Regions from separate parts of the Blautia sp. HCN-20427 genome, predicted to be linked through region 1. Evidence: riboswitches for the same ligand, from Rfam matches in the RefSeq annotation. Region 1 holds a riboswitch; each other region holds the start of a gene.

Region 1 (4,961 bases):
TGTAAAGGTATGTAAAACACAGGGAGTGTCATAAGCAGCACAGATATCTATTGCCTGCCGGGCAAGAATTTCATACTGTGACTTTGATAAATCTTTTTCCCGAAGGATAATGCCCTGGGGTTTGGCCTTTGCCAGTTTTTCTATGCGGGAAAGAAAGTCTTCCCCACATAGCTTCCGGTTGGTGATACATAAAATATCAGACATAGAGGTAATCGTTTAAGACAGGCTGGAGACCTTCAGCCGCAATGTCTGCATAAACCCGGTCCAGACTGCGGCCATCGTTGATTTCAAACTGTTCGTCTCCCTGTTCCCCGTCCGTTTCCTTTCCGCTGTATTTACTTTCGTGGTCGCCGATTCCTGTAGAAACCCCTGCGGATACCTTGGTTGCTGCGATTTTTACAATGCCGTCCCGAAACTGGGCGCTTTCTCTGGAAGATACTGTAATGCCCACAAAAGGAAGAAAAATCCGGTAAGCACAGAGAATCTGGCAAAGCTGGGTTTCATGCACGTCCAGAGGGTTGATTTTGTCGTTGTTGATAATGGGCCGCAGTCTGGGGCAGGAGAGGGACATTTCCGCATGGGGATATTTCCGCTGCAGATAGTAAACGTGCAGGGCGCTGGCCAGGGCGTCTTTCCGAAAGTCAGAAAGTCCTAAAAGTGCGGAAAAAGCAACACCCCGCATACCACCTTTTAAGGCCCGTTCCTGTGCATCGAAGCGGTAAGGCCACACGCGTTTATGCCCCATGAGATGCAGGGTTTCGTATTTGTCGCTGTCATAGGTCTCCTGGAACACCGTGACATAATCCGCGCCGCATTGGTGAAGATAGCGGTATTCGTCGGTGTTTACCGGATAAATTTCCAGCCCAACCATGCGGAAATACTTTCGCGCCAGTTTACAGGCTTCCCCGATATAAGAAATATCGTTTTTGGAGTGGCTTTCACCTGTGAGAATGAGGATTTCCTCCATGCCGCTGTCTGCGATGATTTTCATTTCTTTTTCAATCTGCTCCATAGTCAGCTTCATGCGGTGGATATGGTTATAGCAGTTAAAACCACAGTATACGCAGTAATTCTCGCAGTAATTGGCAATGTAAAGAGGGGTAAACAGATACACGGTATTGCCGAAATGGCGGCTGGTTTCCTGTCTCGCTCTCTGGGCCATTTCTTCCAGGAAAGGCTCGGCGGCGGGAGAGAGCAGAGCCTTGAAATCTTCCAGGGAACAGACCGGATGGGACAGGGCTGCCCGGACATCCTTGGCTGTGTAGTGGGTGTAATCATAGGAAGCCACCTGGCTCATGACTTTTTCGCATACATCAGACTGGATTTGCTCCATGCCGGGGAGATATTCCATGTGGCTTTTCCGAAAAGAAGGGTCTGTTTCCAGACGGTGTTTCTTTGCCAGCGCCTGTTCAGAGAGATACTGAGAGTCCACTAAAAATTCGTTTTCCATGACTGCCGCCTCCTAATCGTGAAGAAAACCGGTGAGCGGGTCAGATGCAGAAGCGCCTCTTGTAAGAACTCTGCCAAGTCCTGAAAGGTAGGCTTTTCGTCCGGCTTCAATGGCCTGGCGGAAAGCAGAAGCCATGAGAGGAAGGTCTCCGGCTGTGGCGAGAGCCGTGTTTGCCATAATGGCGGCAGCGCCCATTTCCATGGCTTCACAGGCCTGGGAAGGCCGTCCGATACCGGCGTCTACGATGACAGGCAAATCTATTTCCTGAATGAGAATTTCGATAAAATCCCTGGTGGCCAGTCCTTTGTTGGAACCAATGGGAGAAGCCAGAGGCATAATGGAGACAGCGCCGGCATTAGCCAGGTCTCTGGCGGTATTCAAGTCCGGGTACATGTAAGGCATGACAAGAAAGCCTTCTTTTGCCAGAATTTCCGTGGCTTTTATGGTTTCCTGGTTATCCGGCAGCAGATATTTGGAATCCCGCATAATTTCGATTTTTACAAAGTCTCCGCAGCCCAGTTCTCTTGCCAGACGGGCAATGCGCACTGCTTCTTCGGCATTTCTGGCGCCGCTGGTATTGGGAAGCAGGGTAACGTTTTCAGGAATATAATCCAGAATGTTTTCTTCTTCTTTGGTATTGGCCCGGCGGACAGCCAGAGTGATCAGTTCTGCACCCGCATCCTTTACGGCTGCTTCAATGAGCTTGAGGGAGTATTTCCCGGAGCCGAGAATAAAACGGGAATGAAATTCGCGTCCTCCGAGGATAAGCGTATCGTTGTTCATAAATGTACCTTCTTTCTGTATGTTTGGTGTTGTACCTTAGGGTTCGGTCTGTTCTGCCAGAATCCGCAGTACCATGTGCGCCTCATGGGCGGCGCAGCACATGACCCGGGAGGAGACAAGCCCCAGCCCGCTGCCTGTGTCGCTGCTTTCGTCTCCGCAGAGATAGAAACGGGAAGTAATCCGGCGGGTCCGGACGGAGTTGGCGCTGGAAATTCCGGCCATTCCGGAAGCTGCCACCAGAAATTTTTCCGGCATGGTTTCCAGTACGCGGTTGACCAGCATGGCCTTATTTTCCGCCCGGTCAAAGGCTTCACAGATTATCTGGGCGTTTTGCAGCAATTGTGGGGTATTTTCTTCGGTCATGGTCTCTGTATGCAGTTCTAAAGAAAGATAAGGCGCAATTTCCCGGAGATTTTCCGCAAGGGCTTCTGTTTTGTACATGCCTATCTGATGGGCCTTGTACTGCTGGCGGTGGAGATTGGTGATATCCACCCGGTCAAAATCGATGAGAATCAGTCTGCCGATTCCGGCTCTTGCAAGACAGAGGGAAATGTTAGAGCCCAGTCCCCCCAGTCCGCATACGGCCACAGAAGCAGAAGCAAATTTTTGCTGCAAGGTTTGGCCGTGGCGTTCTTCCAGGGCCTTTTTCCATTCTTCTTTTGTGGGTATCATCAGCCGCCTCCTACAAAGCTGACAATTTCCAGCACATCGCCGTCTGTCAGCGTGATTTCATTGTATTTTGCTTTGGGAACAATGTGGCCATTGCGTTCCACTGCAATGCGCAGGGGATTGTAATTGGACATTTCCAGATATTCGGACAGCGTTTTGCCGTCCATAGGCAGGGAAGTTCCGTTGATTATTACCATTTTTCACCTCCATCTGGGAGCCTGGCTTGTGGAGAATTGTATATCCGTTTTTAGGAAAACAAAAAGCGGAAAGCTACCAAGTTCGGTAACTTCCCGCTGCATATTTTCACATATGTGGTTCTCAGGCGTCCCTACGTTGGCATTATCCAAATCAGGTTATCGGTCGAAGGTCATACCTTCCTCTCAGCCTGTCATACAAGCTCCCGTCTGTTTTTATTTCGTTCATTATACAACAGGACTGGTAAAATTGCAAAGGTTTTCTGTGGATTTTTGACTGGAATACGTCAATACGTTAAAAAATAAAAAAAGACAGGGGAATGACTTGAAAAGCAAGACACATTTTCGTATAATGAGGTTCGTCAGATAAAAACAGAAAAGCAGAAATCCATTAAGGGAGAATATATATGGAAAAAAAGACATTTGTGACAAAGGAAAAGCTGGAAGAAATTGTAAAGGAATACCCGACCCCTTTTCATTTATATGATGAAAGAGGTATCCGGGAAAATGCGCAGGCCATGAAGGAGGCTTTTGCATGGAACAAAGGGTTTAAAGAATATTTTGCGGTAAAGGCAACACCAAATCCCTTCCTGATTGAGATTTTAAGAGAGTACGGCTTTGGCTGTGACTGTTCTTCTTATACAGAGCTGATGCTCTCCAAAGCCATGGGTTGTGTGGGAGAGGACATTATGTTTTCCTCTAATGACACTCCGGCGGAGGAATTTCAGTATGCCAACGAACTGGGCGCTACCATTAATTTAGATGACATTACCCACATTGCGTACCTGGAAGAAGCCATTGGTACACTGCCGAAGCGTATGAGCTGCCGCTATAATCCGGGCGGAGTTTTTGAGGTTTGCAACGGAATCATGGACAATCCGGGAGAGGCCAAGTACGGCATGACGGAAGCGCAGATTTTTGAGGCTTTCCGGATTCTGAAAAGCAAGGGAGTGGAAGAATTTGGTATTCATGCTTTCCTGGCCAGCAACACAGTGACAAATGAATACTATCCGATGTTGGCAAAGCGCCTCTTTGAACTGGCGGTGCGTCTGGAAAAAGAAACCGGGGCAAAGATCTGCTTCATTAATCTGTCCGGCGGTGTGGGCATTCCCTACAGACCGGAAGAAACACCTAACGATATCCGTGTGATTGGAGAAGGGGTGCGCAGAGTTTATGAAGAAGTGCTCACTCCGGCAGGCATGGGAGATGTGGCTATCTACACCGAGCTGGGGCGCTTTATGATGGGGCCTTACGGCTGTCTGGTGACAAAGGCCATTCACGAGAAACATACCCACAAGGAGTATATTGGAGTGGACGCCTGTGCGGTAAACCTTATGCGCCCGGCTATGTATGGGGCTTATCACCATATTACCGTTATGGGGAAAGAGCATGAGCCGTGTAATTACAAATACGATGTGACAGGTTCCCTGTGTGAAAACAATGATAAGTTTGCAGTGGACAGAATGCTTCCGAAAATTGACAAAGGAGATTTGCTGGTGATTCACGACACTGGTGCCCACGGCTTTGCCATGGGATATAATTACAATGGAAAGCTGAAATCTGCGGAAATTCTGCTGAAAACGGACGGAAGCACCCAGTTAATCCGCAGGGCAGAGACACCGAAGGATTATTTTGCAACCTTTGACTGCTTTGATTTTTATAAGAAGCTGGACTGCAATCAGTAGAATTGGATTAAATGAATTTAAAATTCAAAAAAATGCTTGCAATTTGGAAAGAGTTATGCTAAGATATCTATTGTTCCGTTAGGAAATGCCGGCGTGTCGGAATGGCAGACGAGGCAGACTCAAAATCTGTTGTGGGCAACCACGTATGGGTTCAAGTCCCATTGCCGGCAGTTTTATGAA
Region 2 (4,961 bases), on a different contig from region 1:
TCAGAGGCAGGGCCACATTGTCCTCAATGGTGCGGTAAGGCAGAAGCAAATCCTTCTGAAGCATATAGCTGACCTTCCCCGGACTGCCTGTAATCTCCTCCCCGTCTAAAAACACCTGTCCGCTGTCCGGCTTTAAGATACCGGAAATCACATTAAAAAGTGTTGTTTTTCCGCCGCCGCTGACGCCTAAAAGAGCCACCAGTTCTTTCTCCCCCAGACGGATGGACACGTCCTCCAGAACCTTCCTGCCGTCAAAGGATTTTGTCACATGGGAAACTTCAAGCTGTGCCATTTTTTTGCCGCCTTTCTTATTCCGGAAGATACTCATTGGAAAATCCTGTATTTTCCGGTATTTCTGTTTCTGACAGGCCGTTTTCATTCAGCCAGTTATAAAAAGCGTTCCACCGCTCGGGGCTGATATATCCCCAGCGTTCTTCCTCCGCCTTATACTGGTCAGCCAAATATTTCTGGCTGGCTTTTACCAGTTCCACATCCAGTTCCGGTGAAGCCTCACAGAGAATGTCTGCTGCCGCATCCGGGTCTTCAATGGCAAATTCATACCCCTTTTTCAACGCTCTCAAAAAAGCTTTTGCCGTTTCCGGCTCTTTTTCCAGAAATTCGTTATTTCCTATAATTACAGGTGTATAATAGTCAAATACCGGATTGATATCTTTAAACGCAAAGTAGTCTGTATCCAGACCTGCCACTTCTGTAGCTACACCAGCCCAGGCATAAAACACCCAGATAGCGTCCACGGACTTTGTCTTCAGTGCGGATACCTCGTCCGTCACTGTGCTTGGAATCAGTTCCACTTTACTGAAATCCCCTCCGTCTTCCTCCACCACGTTTTTCATCATGGCTTTTTCAATGGGAGCGTCCCAGGTGGCATACTTTTTCCCTTCCAGTCCCTTGGGACGGTCCATGCCCTCCCCTTTTCTGGAAATAATACCGGAAGTGTTGTGCTGTACAACAGCAGCTATGGCTGTATTGGGAAGTGCGTCTTCTCCCGCTACCGCCGGTGCCATCGTATCCTGAAAGGAAACACCCAACTGGGCTTTTCCCGACGCCACCAGGGCGTCTGCACCGTCCTCCGGCGGCTGTACGATTTCCACTTCCAGCCCCTCATCTTCAAAGTATCCCTTTTCCTTGGCCACATACAGACCGGTATGGTTTGTATTCGGTGTCCAGTCCAGTACAAAAGTCAGATTTTCTGTTTTATTTTCTGCTTTCTTCTCTTCTTTCAGATCGCCGGATTCCCCGCAGCCTGTAAAAGCTGTGAGAACTGCCGCGCACAAAAGCGTCGCAAAATATTTCTTTTTCATGTATCTTTTCTCCTCTGTCTTATTTCACATTTTCCCAGGGCATGGCCTTTTTCTGCAGAATTTCCACCAGCTTCATAAGAAGCAGGCTGATAATGGAAATGAGAAAAATCACGGCAAACATTTTGTCATAAGCAAATGCTTTTTTTACCCGTGTCATGTAAACCCCAAGACCGCTGAAGCCTCCCAGCCATTCAGAAATCACAGCGCCTACTACGGAATACGACACGGAAATTCTAAGACTGGCAAAAAAGTGACTCATGGCTCCCGGCAGCTTAATATAACGAAAAATCTGAAACTCTCCTGCCCCCATGGAACGCATGAGATTGATCATATCTTTATCCGCAGACCCAAAACCGTCCAAAAGTCCTACGGTAATAGGAAAAAAAGTCACCACCACAATGAGAATCACCTTTGGCAGCATTTCATATCCAAACCACAGCACCAAAAGGGGCGCAATGGCCACCGTAGGGATGGTCTGGGTCAGAACAATTAAAGGATAAAAGGCTTTGTACAGCTTTTCAAACCGCTCCATGATTACCGCCATGAGAAAACCCACGGCAATACCGCAGGCCAGTCCCAGAGCCGCCTCCAAAAGCGTTACCTTTGCATTTTCCATTAAAAGCCCGAAATCCCCCACAAAAGCCTTCCCCACATCCACCGGGGAGGGCAGCATAAAGTTGGGAATCAGCCCGGCCATGGAAACCGCCTGCCAAAGCACCAGCAGTACAGCCAGAGCCGACACGGTCCAGATTTTACTGGTGGTGTTTTGAGACTTTTCTTTCAATGGTAAGCACATCTCCTTCCGGCTTGTAGCTGACCTTAATATAAGCAGCTACAGACGGCGCTCCTGCCTTCACTGCAATATGCTGACATTCCTTTACAATGTCCATGAGTTCGTCATAGTCTCCCTCAATGGTTGTCTCAAAAGGGCCTACATAATAATTATTTCCCGTACTTTTAATATAGGCAATCACCTCGTCTACAATACGGATTAATTCCTCGTCGTCTTTTGCCTCCGGCAAAGTCTGGATAGCTACGCTTGCGTTCATGTTTCCTTCCTCCTTATTCTCTTTCTGTATAAAAAATCCCACCAGGGAGTACCTGATGGGATTCATGTCTGTATCTGAACCTGCAGATTTTACAAAATGCTTCCTACGCCGGCATTATCCGAATCAGGTATGAGGGTCTAAAACGAATGTGGTTTTATTCTCAGCCGGACTTGCTCCAGCTCCCCTTGCAACGTTCAGTTTACTGTATTTATAATTTTCTGTCAATACTTATTCCCAGGCCTCTTTCAATTTCCTCATGGCTTTTTCGATTTCTTCTTCGGTCATGCAGGCATAGCCCAGAAGTACCTTTCTTTCCGGTTCTTTTTTTATCTTGCTGCTTTCTATGCCGTATTCCGAGTATCCGTAGACCTGAACACCGGCCGCTTCTGCCCGCAAAACTGCCTCCTCTTCTGTCAGCCCGTTTGTGAATTCCAGTACCAGATGAAGTCCCGCATATTCTCCCGAAAAAGTACAGATATCCCCCATATCCCGCAGAACTTTCACCATTTTGTCATGCTTGCTTTTATAGACAGCCCGCATACGGTTCAAATGCCGCTCATATCCTCCTTCTTTTAAGAATAACTCCAGTATCTTCTGGTCTGCTCTGGACACGGTTACTGAAAAAGGACTTTTCCGCTCTGCATACTGCTCTGCCAGAAACTCCGGCAAAACCATATAGCTGACACGAATGGACGGGGCAATGGATTTGGAAAAAGTTCCCATATAAATCACACGCCCGCCCCTGTCAAATCCCTGCAGAGCCGGAATAGGCTTTCCGCGGTAACGGAACTCGCTGTCGTAATCATCCTCAATGATGTAGCGATTTTCCGCTTCCTCTGCCCAGTCCAGAAGTGCCATACGGCGTTTCAGGGGCATAACCGTGCCTGCGGGAAACTGGTGAGAGGGCATCACATAGGCAATCTGTGCACCGGAATCTTTCAAAGAGGAGATACACATACCGCTTTCGTCCTGCTTCACCGCTTTTACCTCATACCCAATGTGCAGAAAATCGTAATATGCAGTCAGGTAGGTATGGTCTTCCATGGCAATCACACGGTTTTTCCCCAGAATGGTTCCCAGGAGCATCAGCAGATAATCGTTTCCTGCTCCAATTAAAATCTGCTCCGGGCGGCACCGCATGCCTCTGGCCTGATACAGATATTCCGCTACTGCGCTGCGAAATCCATATTCTCCCCAGGGATTTCCCAGCTGAAACAAGGTATCGTCATCCTCTGAGAGCACCTGCCTTGCCAGCTTTTTCCAGATATTGTGAGGAAAACCGCCGGGCGCTATGCCGTTTAAAGAAAAATCATAGGCACAGGTTTTCTGTTCTCCCGCTGCCCTTTTAGAGGGATTCTCTTTTTCTGTTTTCCACTCTTCTGTCCTCTTCCTGCCGGGAACGTAGAGACTGTCTATTTCGCAGATATAGTAGCCTTTGCAGGGAATGGACTCAATATACCCTTCGGATACCAGCTGGTCATAAGCCAAATCTACGGTGCTTCGGCTCACAGCCAGACATCTGGCAAAGGCTCTGGACGAAGGCAGCTTTTCTCCCGGCATTAAATGCTTCTGCTGCACAGCCCTTTTGATATAGTCACAAATCTGCTCGTAAATCGGCACTTTGCTTTTTGTATCCAGAGGAATTAGTAATTCGTTCACAGGCTCCTCTTTTCGTATAACATCTTAATCATTACTGATTCAGTTTAAAAGAACTCTTCAGAGACACAATGCGGTTAAATACCGGCGCTCCCGGTTTGCTGTCATGGCAGTCCGCACAGAAAAATCCGTTTCTCACAAACTGGAACCGGTCGTAAGCCTCTGCTTTTCCAAGTTCCGGCTCTACCAGACAGCCTTTGACTACCGTAAGAGAATTCGGATTCAGGTTCAAACTTCCGTCTTCCTTATTGTATACGCCTTTTTCTTCATCTACGATATTCTCATACAGACGGCACTCCGCCTCTACGGCTGTCTCAGCGCAAATCCAGTGAATCGTTCCTTTGACTTTTCTTCCGTCCGGGGAATTTCCGCCTTTGGAGGCCGGGTCATACGTACAGTGGATAACCGTTACATTTCCCTCTTCATCCTTTTCGCAGCCTGTACAGGTCACAAAGTACGCATTCATGAGGCGCACTTCATTGTCCGGATAGAGACGTTTGTATTTCTTTACCGGAACTTCCATAAAGTCTTCTCTTTCAATGTAAAGTTCTCTTCCGAAAGGCACTTTTCTGCTGCCCAGTTCCGGATTTTCCATGTTATTGGGCACTTCCAGGTACTCGATTTCGCCTTCCGGATAGTTATCAATAACCAGTTTTACCGGGTCTAAAACAGCCATCATACGAGGCACTTTCATCTTCAAATCTTCGCGGATACAGTATTCCAGCATAGCGTAATCCACAGAACTGTTCGCCTTTGAGACACCGCAGAGCTCTACGAATTTCTGAATGGATTCCGGTGTAAAGCCCCGTCTTCTAAGAGCCGCAATGGATACCAGACGAGGGTCATCCCAGCCGTCTACAATGCCGTCTTCTACCAGCTTTTTGATATAACGTTTTCCTGTCACTACATTGGTCAGATACAGCTTTGCAAATTC
Region 3 (4,961 bases), on a different contig from region 1:
GAAGTAGAAGGTGCAGACGATATTCTGGGTATTTTCCAGAAAATTTATGAGGCAAAATCCAGAGCCATGGAACGCAAAAAGAAAGAAAGAAATTCTGAAGAAACTACAAAAGAGACAAAAAAGACTGAGATTTCTGAGGAAACTCCGGTTTCCGTAAATTTAATGCGCGAGTACACATTCCGGAATCTGGATACTGTCATTGAAGCCGCTCACGGACTGAATAATTTTTTCCAAGGTTTCAGCGCTTTGTATAAAAACGAAAAGGACGGTACCTATTCACTGATACTGCGTCAGGAGAAAACCCTGCCGGAAGATTTCAACAAAGTATGCAACATACTTTCCGAATATGGAAGCGGTACCTCTTTCTCCCCGGCCAAGCAGGCTTATCTGGAGGAGCACGGCGGTTGCATGATTCCGCAAAATGCACTGACACAGCTGACAAAAATCTAAGATGCAAGCAAAAAACCTCCGCAGCAGAATCTCTGCCCGGAGGTTTTTCACATTTTTATTTATTTTCCAGAAAATCGTTAATCTGAGCAACTAACATATTTCCGTCAATTCCGTGAACCATAGCTGCTTCTGCCAGTGATTCTCCCTGTGCGGAAGGACAGCCGATGCAGTGCATGCCTGCTCTCATAAGAATCGGCACAATATTTTCATCTAAACGAAGCAGTTCACCAATTGTCATATCTGGTGTTACTTTCATGGGTAATTCCTCCTTAAAATTTTCTATTATCTTATTATAATCTCTTTTCTCATTATATTCAACTGTTTTTCTCCATTTTACGCTTCCCTTTTTTCCCCTGTATGCACAAAAAAATCCTGCTATGTTTCTAAATTAAGACTTGTATTATAGAAATAAATATATTAGAATAACCCTAAGAACTGAATCGCAAGGTTCAGAATATATAAGGAGGGTACAATCATGGCATACGTTATTACAGATGAATGTGTAAGCTGCGGAACATGCGCTGGTGAATGTCCAGTGGAAGCTATTTCCGAAGGTGATGACAAATACGTTATCGACGCTGATACATGCGTTGACTGCGGAACATGCGCTGGTGTTTGTCCTACAGAAGCTATCGTAGAAGGCTAAGATTTACATAATACAGAAACATCTATGATGTTTTGTATCATGAAGCGTATACGAAGAGGCAGGAATTTTCGTGATTCCTGCCTCTTCGTTTTATTTTTTCTGAAAAAACCGTTTCTTTTTCTGCCCTTCCTTCTCCACAGCCGCTGCCGCTTCCCGCCTGTACTGCTGGCAGCTGCGGATTCGCTCATCCAGTCTTTTATACCTCTCTTCCCCGGAATTTTTTTCCTGAAGCCTGTCCGTTACAAGTTTACTGATAATTTCCATAAATTCCCTTGATACGGAAAGGGTCGCTGTTCTATGTTCAGGTTGTTTTTTCTCTGCCTGATTTTTATAAAAAAGGGTTGTCAGTTCTCCTATTTCTTTCAGTGCATACCCTTTTTTCTTTAGTTCTCTAATACTCAGAAAAACCTGAATATCCCATCGGGTGTAGTATCTGTGTCCCATTTCGTTTCTTCCAATCGGAAGGCACAGTTCTTCTTCCCAGTACCTGAGCACATGGGATTGAATTCCCAGAAAGTGAACTGCCTCCGAAACCGAATAAATGGCCTTCTGCATATACTGACCCCTTTCTTTGTTTCTCCTAATTATTATAACAAACCCCTGTTAAATTGCAAGAAAATACGTTCGACAAAAACTGTTGACAACTACTTAAAGCGGTGCTAAACTGATAAAAAATAACCAGGGAGCCCCATGGGCTGAGAGGAAGTTTGGCTTCGACCTGTATTACCTGATTTGGATTATGCCAACGTAGGGAGTTTACACATACTGATTTTATATGTCTGTGCATCCTTTCGGCACAGACTTTTTCTTTTTTGTGGAAAATGGCTGTGCCGCAGGTTCGGATTCTCTGGTTTAAAAAATAAAAGATTGGAGAAAACCTATGACTTACACTACACAAATGCATGCCGCAAGGCAGGGTATCATCACAAAGGAAATGGAACTTGTTGCCGAAAAGGAAGGTATCTCTCCCGAAGAACTGCGTCAGTACATGGCAGAGGGAAAAGCCGTCATTCCGGCCAACAAACTGCACAAATGTCTAAATCCCAACGGCGTGGGCTCTATGCTGAAAACGAAAATCAATGTGAATCTGGGAACTTCAAGGGACTGGAAAGACGTTGATATGGAATTGCAGAAGGTACAAAGCGCCGTGGAAATGGGTGCAGAATCCATTATGGATTTAAGTTCTTACGGGGATACCAGAAAGTTCCGCCGGAAGCTGACTCAGGAGTGCCCTGCCATTATTGGAACTGTACCGATTTATGACGCTGTGGTTTACTACCATAAACCATTAAAAGACATCACCACACAGGAATGGCTGGATATTGTAGAAATGCATGCCAAAGACGGCGTGGACTTTATGACTATTCATGTGGGTATCAATAAAAGCACTGCCTGCCGTTTCAAAGAAAACAAGCGGCTTACCAACATTGTTTCCAGAGGGGGCTCTATTATCTTTGCCTGGATGGAAATGACCGGACTGGAAAATCCGTTTTATGAACACTATGACTGGATTCTGGATATCTGTCAAAAATACGATGTGACTTTAAGCTTGGGAGATGCCTGCCGTCCCGGCTGTATCGCAGATGCCGGGGACATTTCCCAGATAGAAGAACTGGTGACACTGGGCGAGTTAACCCGACGGGCCTGGGAAAAGAATGTACAGGTCATTATCGAGGGGCCGGGGCACATGCCTTTAAATCAGATTGAAGCCAATATGAAAATCCAGCAGACCGTATGTCAGGGTGCACCTTTTTATGTACTGGGTCCTCTGGTGACAGACATTGCACCGGGATATGACCACATTACAGCTGCCATAGGCGGCGCTGTAGCAGCTTCCCACGGTGCATCTTTCCTGTGCTATGTCACTCCCGCAGAACATCTGCGTCTGCCGGACGAACAGGACGTAAAAGAAGGGATTATCGCTTCTAAAATAGCGGCCCATGCTGCGGACATTGCCAAAGGAATCCATGGGGCTTCTGACTGGGATTATGCCATGAGCACGGCTCGAAAAAGGCTGGACTGGGAAGAAATGTTCCGGCTCAGTATGGACCCGGAAAAAGCCAGACGCTACCGGGCAGAGGCCAAACCGGAAAAAGAAGATACCTGCAGTATGTGCGGAAACTTCTGCGCTGTAAAAAATATGAACCGGATTCTGGAAGGGGAAATTGTCAGCATCTATGACGAGTGATACCGGATATTCCAAGAGGCAGCCGCATGAAAGCGGCTGCCTCTTATTTTTTCATATTCACAAATTTCGTATAATTCGGCATCCAAACCAGATTTACGGTACCAATAGGACCATTTCTCTGTTTTGCAATGATGATTTCCGCAATGTTTTTGTTCTCGGAATCTTTATTATAATAATCATCACGATAAATAAACATAACCACGTCCGCATCCTGCTCAATGGCCCCTGACTCTCGCAAGTCTGAAAGCATGGGTCTGTGGTCGGGACGCTGCTCTACTGCACGGCTCAACTGGGAAAGAGCCACCACCGGTACATGCAGTTCTCTTGCCAGTGCCTTTAGAGAACGGGAAATCTCTGAAATTTCCTGCTGTCTGGACTCGCTTCTTCCGCTCCCCGTCATCAGCTGCAGGTAGTCGATAAAGATAATGCCCAGATTGTGTTCCATCTTATATTTTCTGCACTTGGAACGCAGTTCCGAGATAGAAATACCAGGTTTATCATCAATAATCAGGTTTGATTTTCCGATAATATTGGCGCCTTCAATCAGCTTCGCCCATTCCTCGTCTTCCAGATTACCGGTTCGAATATTCTGGGAATCCACCTTGGATTCCAGAGCCAGGAGACGGTTTACCAACTGCTCCTTTGACATTTCCAGACTGAATATAGCCGTTGTCACATCGCTGTGAAAGGCCATATACTGGGCAATATTCAATACAAAAGCCGTTTTTCCCATAGAAGGTCTGGCCGCCACCAGAATCAAATCCGAAGGCTGAAATCCCGACATCTTATAATCCAAATCGATAAAACCTGTGGGAATACCGGTAACGCTGCCCTGGGTTCTGGAAGCCTTCTCGATTTTTTCAATGGCGTTTAACACCACCTGGCGGATAGGCACAAACTCTTCACTTCCCCTATTCTGCACCAAGTCAAAGATTTTTTTCTCCGTCACTTCCAGAATGTCCTGAGTCTTCTCTTTGCCCAGATAGCAGGCATTGCTGATTTCCTCTGTGGTCTTAATCAGTTTCCGTAGCATGGATTTCTCTGCTACGATTTCGGCATAGTATTTTACATTGGCTGAGGTGGGAACTGCTGCCAGCAAATCCCGGACAAATTCCATGCTGGAAATTTCCGGCGGCAAATCCTTTTCTTTCAGTCTCTCCTGCAATGTTACAAGGTCAACTGCTTTTCCCTCGTCATGAAGCTCCACCATGGCCTCAAACACGATACCATACTGCTGCTGGTAAAAATCCGCCCCTGTAATCATCTCCGACGCCTCTACAATAGCGTCTCTGCTCATAATCATAGAGCCGATGACCGACTGTTCTGCCTCCATACTGTGGGGCAGGATTCTCTTAATCAGTGCTTCTTCCATTTCGGCGGGAACTCCCTTCTTACGCTTCTTTTACTACAACTTTCAAGTCTGCAGTCACCTGTGGATGCAGTTTTACCGGAACCAGTGTGGTGCCTAATTCCCGGATTGGATTTGCAAGCTGCATTTTCTTCTTGTCAATGTCATAACCAAGCTGCGCTTTGGCTGCTTCGGAAATTTCCTTTGTAGAAACAGAACCGAAGGTTCTGCCGTTTTCTCCCACCTTAATGCTTACCATCACCTGTTTGGTTTCCAGTTCTGTCTTAAACTGTTTTGCCGCTTCCAGATTTTCTTTTGCCACTTTGTCT
Region 4 (4,961 bases), on a different contig from region 1:
GCAGGACTGTTGGCCTGCTATACCGTAGGAACTCTGTGGTTTCTGGTCGTGTATACCAGCCAGACAGGTCCAGTGGGAATCGGCGCAGTATTAGGCTGGTGTGTCATTCCTTTTATTATTCCGGATTTGCTGAAAATTTTGTTGGCAATGGTTTTGACAAAGAGACTGGGAGGCGTTATCAGAAGATGAGAGAAGAAAGGCTTCTCAGATTGCGGGCACATCATGGTATGTGCCTTGCTTTTTTTGAGGGAAAAGGGTATAGTGACGGATTTACAGCGCATATGGAAAACGTTCTGGCAGGCATGGAGCAGAATCCAATCTTGCAAATTGTGACAACAGGGGATATTCTATGTAAGAAATGTCCAAATTTAAGGGAAGATATCTGCATTAGCCAGGATAAAGTGGAAGAATATGACCGAAAGGTGCTGCTTGCATGTGGACTGGAAGAAAATTGTGTCATTTCCTGGGAAGAGTTTTTTCATTTGGTGGAGAAGAGTATTCTGAAGCCAGGCAGACGGGAGGGAATCTGTGGGCATTGCCAGTGGGGTGAAATTTGCAGGAGGAAGGAGCAGGAGAGATATGGAGGATACGAAGGAACAGCCAAAGATTCGTAAGGCGGAGAAAGAGGACTACAGAGAAATCGCGGGATTTATGTAGCAGGTGCATGATTTGCACAGCCAGGCCAGACCGGATATTTATAAAGATGTGCAGCATTTTTATACATTGGAGCAGTTTGCAGAAGACATGGCTAACCCGGAAATCCTGTTTTTGGCAGCCAGCGTAAGCGGAAAAATGGTGGGCATGTGTGAGATAAAGTATCATACAGCCGGAGGAGGCAGTATTACCAGAAAAAGGCAGAGAGCCTATGTGGAGGCAATTTGCGTGGACGAAAAATATAGAAACCGGGGTATCGGAAAACTGCTGCTTATAGAGGCAGAAGCGGAAGCCAGACGCAGGAATATTTTTAAACTGGAACTGACAGCGTGGAATTTCAATCAATCGGTATTGGAATTTTACAGAAATTATGGACTTCGGTGTCAGAAAGTGATTCTGGAAAAGGAAATTTAGATTGGAAAACCGGAAAAAATGTGGTACACTATAGCTAATCACAGAGGAGGTTTAAGACTATGAGAGCAGAATTTGATGAAACATTAGTAACAGGAAATGAGATGATAGATTCTCAGCATAAAGAACTGATTGGCAGAATTAACCAGCTTCTGGAAAGCTGTGAAGACGGACAGGGTAAAATTAAAGCAGTAAAAATGCTGGATTACCTGTTGGACTATACAGAATTTCACTTTAGTGCAGAGGAGAAACTGCAGGAAGAAATGGAATATCCGGGTATCAAAGAACATAAGGAAAAACATGCGGAATTCAAAAAAGCAGTAAAAGAATTACAGGAAATGCTGGAAGAGGAAGAAGGTCCTACAGAAGCTTTTGTTGCACAGGTACAGAAAAATGTTGTGGACTGGCTCTTTGACCACATCAAAGGCTTTGACCGTTCTGTAGCGGAGTACAAATTCATGGCATCGAATGCAGAGAGATTATAAGGATCAAAATTATGTTATTATTTGTGGAATATCCAAAATGTACCACCTGCCAGAAAGCAAAAAAATGGCTGAAAGAGAGAAATCCGGAATTTTCAGAGCGCCATATTGTGGAGGACAGACCTTCCAAGGAAGAATTAAGAGAATGGTATGAAAAAAGCGGACTTCCTTTAAAGAGATTTTTTAATACCAGCGGGAATAAGTACAAAGAACTTCATTTAAAAGACAAACTGCCTTCCATGACAGAAGAAGAGCAGTTGGAACTTCTGTCCACAGATGGGATGCTGGTGAAGCGTCCGATTCTGGTGGGCGAAGATTTTGCACTTCCCGGCTTTAAGGAGAAAGAATGGACAGAAAAGCTGGAAAATGCATAAAAACAATTTCATATGCAGTCAGGGGAGCCCGTAGGCGGGCTGAGAGGAAGTGCTCAAACTTCGACCCTTTAACCTGATATGGGTAATGCCAGCGTAGGGAGATGTGAAAACCGGGAGACGTGCTGACGTTTCCCGGTTTTTACGTCTCCGAAAGAAAGGAAAAGACATGAAATGTAAAAAAGAAGATATGCAGCTTTATGCAGTGACAGACAGAACCTGGGTGGGAGAAAAGTCTTTTGAAGAACAGGTGGAAGAATCTCTGGAAGGAGGAGTTACCTTTTTGCAGCTGAGGGAAAAACATTTAGCAGAAGAAGAATTTTTCAAAGAAGCCGTAAAAATCCGGCAGTTAGCAGCAAAATACAAAGTTCCCTTTGTGATTAATGATAACGTGGAAATTGCCAGGAAGGTGCAGGCGGACGGTGTTCATCTGGGGCAGAAGGACATGGGGCTTTTGGAAGCCAGAGAAATACTGGGGCCGGATAAACTCATTGGTGTGTCCTGCCGGACTGTGGAGGATGCCAGAAAAGCAGAAGCTCTGGGTGCAGACTATCTGGGCGTGGGAGCTGTATTTGGAACTTCTACCAAGAAGGACGCAAAGCCTGTTGCAAGAGAAGAGCTGCAGGCCATTTGCCGGGCCGTTTCCATTCCGGTGGTAGCTATCGGAGGCGTGAAAGAAAGTAATCTGATGGAATTAAAAGGCAGCGGCGTTTCCGGTGTTGCTGTGGTTTCCGGGATTTACGGACAGAAAAATATAAAAGAGGCCTGCAGGCGGCTGCGGGAACTTTCAGAAGAAATGACGGCAAGGAGTATGAAAAAAGTTCTGAGCATTGCAGGTTCAGATTCCAGCGGCGGAGCAGGTATCCAGGCCGATATAAAAACCATTACTGCACACGGTCTGTATGCCATGACAGCCATTACTGCCCTGACTGCACAAAACACTACCGGAGTTTACGGGGTTCAGAACGTACCGCCGGAATTTGTGGCAAAGCAGCTGGACTGTATTTTCCAGGATATCTGTCCGGATGCTGTGAAAATCGGTATGGTTTCAGACAGCCAGATTATCCATGCCATTGCAGAAAAACTGCGGGAATATGAAGCCGAAAATATTGTGGCGGATCCGGTCATGTCAGCTACCAGTGGGGGAACTCTTATGCAGAAAGAGGCAGAGAAGGCAATAAAGGCAGAACTGTTTCCGCTGGCTGATGTGGTGACCCCCAATCTCTTAGAGGCGGAAATTCTGACAGGAATGAACATTCATACAGGAAAAGATATGGAAAAAGCGGCGCAAATCATTGGAGAGGGCATGGAGGGAGCTGTGCTCTTAAAGGGCGGACATTTAAAGGAGACGGCAGATGATTTGTTGTATTTTGAAGGAAAATTTATCTGGTATCCAGGAGAAAAAGTGGAAAATCCCAATACACACGGCACTGGCTGCACGCTGTCTTCTGCCATAGCCTGTAATCTGGCAAAAGGTTATGATGTGCCGGAGAGCGTCAGAAGGGCAAAAGCATACATTACCGGAGCCTTGCGGGCACAGTTGAACCTGGGAAACGGCAGCGGGCCGCTGAATCATATGTATGCGTTGAGAAAAGAAAATGTGGAAAATATTTTTGAGAAATACATGAAGGAAACTTGAAAAAGGGGTGGGGCAGTGGTATTCTTTTTTGAGAATACTACGAGAAAAGCAGAAAGGAACATTTTCACTATGTATTACAGAAAACCCCACTATTATCAGGATTTTGTCTGCACGGCTGACAAATGTCCGGATACCTGCTGTGCAGGCTGGCAGATATTCATAGATGAGGAATCTCTGGAAACCTACAGTCGGGTGAAGGGAGATTTCGGTATCCGTCTTCTGAACTCTATTGATTGGTCTGTGGGAGCCTTTGAGCAGTATGAAAAGCGCTGCAGCTTTTTAAATGAAAAGAATTTGTGCGATATCTATAGGAAACTGGGCCCCTCCTCACTGTGCGAAACCTGCAGGCAGTATCCAAGGCACACAGAGGAATTTGAAAACCTGCGGGAGCTGTCCCTGTCTCTTTCCTGTCCTGTGGCAGCAGAAATGATTCTGGGCTGCAAATCCAGAGTGGAATTTCTGGAAGAAGAGGACGATTTGGAAGAAATAGAGGAAGATTATGAAGACTTTGATTTTCTGCTTTTCGGAAAGCTGGAAGAGGTGCGAACGTATCTTTTTCAAATCCTTCAAAATCGGAAATACAGTATCAGAAAGCGAGTTTTCCTATGTCTGCACATAACACAGCTCTTCCAGAATGCTTTGGAAGAAGGCATACTTTTTGAAGTGGATTTTGCGGAAGAACTGCAGAAAGCAGATAAGAAAATAAAAGATAGAAAACCTGAAAAACGTTCAGAAATTCGTTTTGAGAGTATGCAGTTTATGCTGAAAGACTTGCGCAGACTGGAAGTGCTGCGCACGGAATGGGAGGGAAACCTGTCCTGTCTGGAAGCTGAATTATACGGAGAAGGAAGGTCTTCTTATGAGAAAAAGCGTGGAAAATTTCTGCAGTACATAGAAGAAAAGGAAAGGGAAAACTGGGAAATTTATCAGGAACAGATTCTTATATTTTTTGTCTATACTTATTTCTGCGGCGCTGTTTATGACGATATGGTGTATACCAAAATGGTTCTGGCTGTGTTCAGCGTCTTCTGGATAGATGAACTTTGTTTCGCAAAATGGCTGCAGAATCAGGAACGACTGACCTTTTCTGAAATTGTTCAGACAGCTTATGAATATGCAAGAGAAATTGAACACTCCGATGAAAATTTGAATCTTCTGGAAGAAATTTTCCATGAAAACGGGCAGTACAGTCCCAGGCATATGGCGGATATCGCATAGAAAAAAATAAAAAGAGAGGAGTATCAGACCATGAGTGAAGAAAAAAAACAGGAAAAACCATACTGGGAGGGAAAGGAATATTCTTTTTTTGCTCACAAAAACTGTGAGTATTTTCCTTGCCATGAAACAAAAGATTTGGAAAATTTTAACTGTCTGTTCTGCTATTGCCCGCTGTACGCCCTTGGC

Evidence for each region. A riboswitch is a leader RNA that binds a small molecule or an ion and turns the genes downstream of it on or off. The one in region 1 is predicted to bind thiamine pyrophosphate.
Region 2: linked by a shared signal. The riboswitch ahead of WKT17_RS00470 (thiamine-binding protein) and the one ahead of thiS (sulfur carrier protein ThiS) in region 1 are both predicted to bind thiamine pyrophosphate.
Region 3: linked by a shared signal. The riboswitch ahead of thiC (phosphomethylpyrimidine synthase ThiC) and the one ahead of thiS (sulfur carrier protein ThiS) in region 1 are both predicted to bind thiamine pyrophosphate.
Region 4: linked by a shared signal. The riboswitch ahead of thiD (bifunctional hydroxymethylpyrimidine kinase/phosphomethylpyrimidine kinase) and the one ahead of thiS (sulfur carrier protein ThiS) in region 1 are both predicted to bind thiamine pyrophosphate.

Annotation. Positions count from the first base shown of each region.
Region 1 is NZ_JBBKBX010000002.1:97,499-102,459, forward strand. Features, by position in the region: gene WKT17_RS01550 (thiamine phosphate synthase) at 1-204, opposite strand, end outside; gene thiH (2-iminoacetate synthase ThiH) at 197-1,450, opposite strand; gene WKT17_RS01560 (thiazole synthase) at 1,463-2,233, opposite strand; gene thiF (thiamine biosynthesis protein ThiF) at 2,270-2,905, opposite strand; gene thiS (sulfur carrier protein ThiS) at 2,905-3,099, opposite strand; TPP riboswitch at 3,210-3,314, opposite strand; gene WKT17_RS01575 (diaminopimelate decarboxylase) at 3,504-4,781, shown strand; tRNA gene WKT17_RS01580 (tRNA-Leu) at 4,869-4,951, shown strand.
Region 2 is NZ_JBBKBX010000001.1:91,245-96,205, forward strand. Features, by position in the region: gene WKT17_RS00455 (ABC transporter ATP-binding protein) at 1-292, opposite strand, end outside; gene WKT17_RS00460 (ABC transporter substrate-binding protein) at 309-1,322, opposite strand; gene WKT17_RS00465 (ABC transporter permease) at 1,342-2,106, opposite strand; gene WKT17_RS00470 (thiamine-binding protein) at 2,075-2,371, opposite strand; TPP riboswitch at 2,456-2,567, opposite strand; gene pdxR (MocR-like pyridoxine biosynthesis transcription factor PdxR) at 2,600-4,030, opposite strand; gene WKT17_RS00480 (glutamine--tRNA ligase/YqeY domain fusion protein) at 4,062-4,961, opposite strand, start outside.
Region 3 is NZ_JBBKBX010000021.1:37,036-41,996, reverse strand. Features, by position in the region: gene WKT17_RS12695 (adaptor protein MecA) at 1-450, shown strand, start outside; gene WKT17_RS12690 (DUF1858 domain-containing protein) at 506-706, opposite strand; gene WKT17_RS12685 (DUF362 domain-containing protein) at 926-1,096, shown strand; gene WKT17_RS12680 (MerR family transcriptional regulator) at 1,187-1,651, opposite strand; TPP riboswitch at 1,766-1,867, shown strand; gene thiC (phosphomethylpyrimidine synthase ThiC) at 1,977-3,284, shown strand; gene dnaB (replicative DNA helicase) at 3,328-4,656, opposite strand; gene rplI (50S ribosomal protein L9) at 4,676-4,961, opposite strand, start outside.
Region 4 is NZ_JBBKBX010000004.1:23,751-28,711, reverse strand. Features, by position in the region: gene WKT17_RS03265 (biotin transporter BioY) at 1-189, shown strand, start outside; gene WKT17_RS03260 (DUF1284 domain-containing protein) at 186-614, shown strand; gene WKT17_RS03255 (GNAT family N-acetyltransferase) at 661-1,068, shown strand; gene WKT17_RS03250 (bacteriohemerythrin) at 1,128-1,550, shown strand; gene WKT17_RS03245 (arsenate reductase family protein) at 1,562-1,921, shown strand; TPP riboswitch at 1,932-2,038, shown strand; gene thiD (bifunctional hydroxymethylpyrimidine kinase/phosphomethylpyrimidine kinase) at 2,088-3,557, shown strand; gene fliB (flagellin lysine-N-methylase) at 3,627-4,775, shown strand; gene WKT17_RS03230 (cysteine-rich small domain-containing protein) at 4,806-4,961, shown strand, end outside.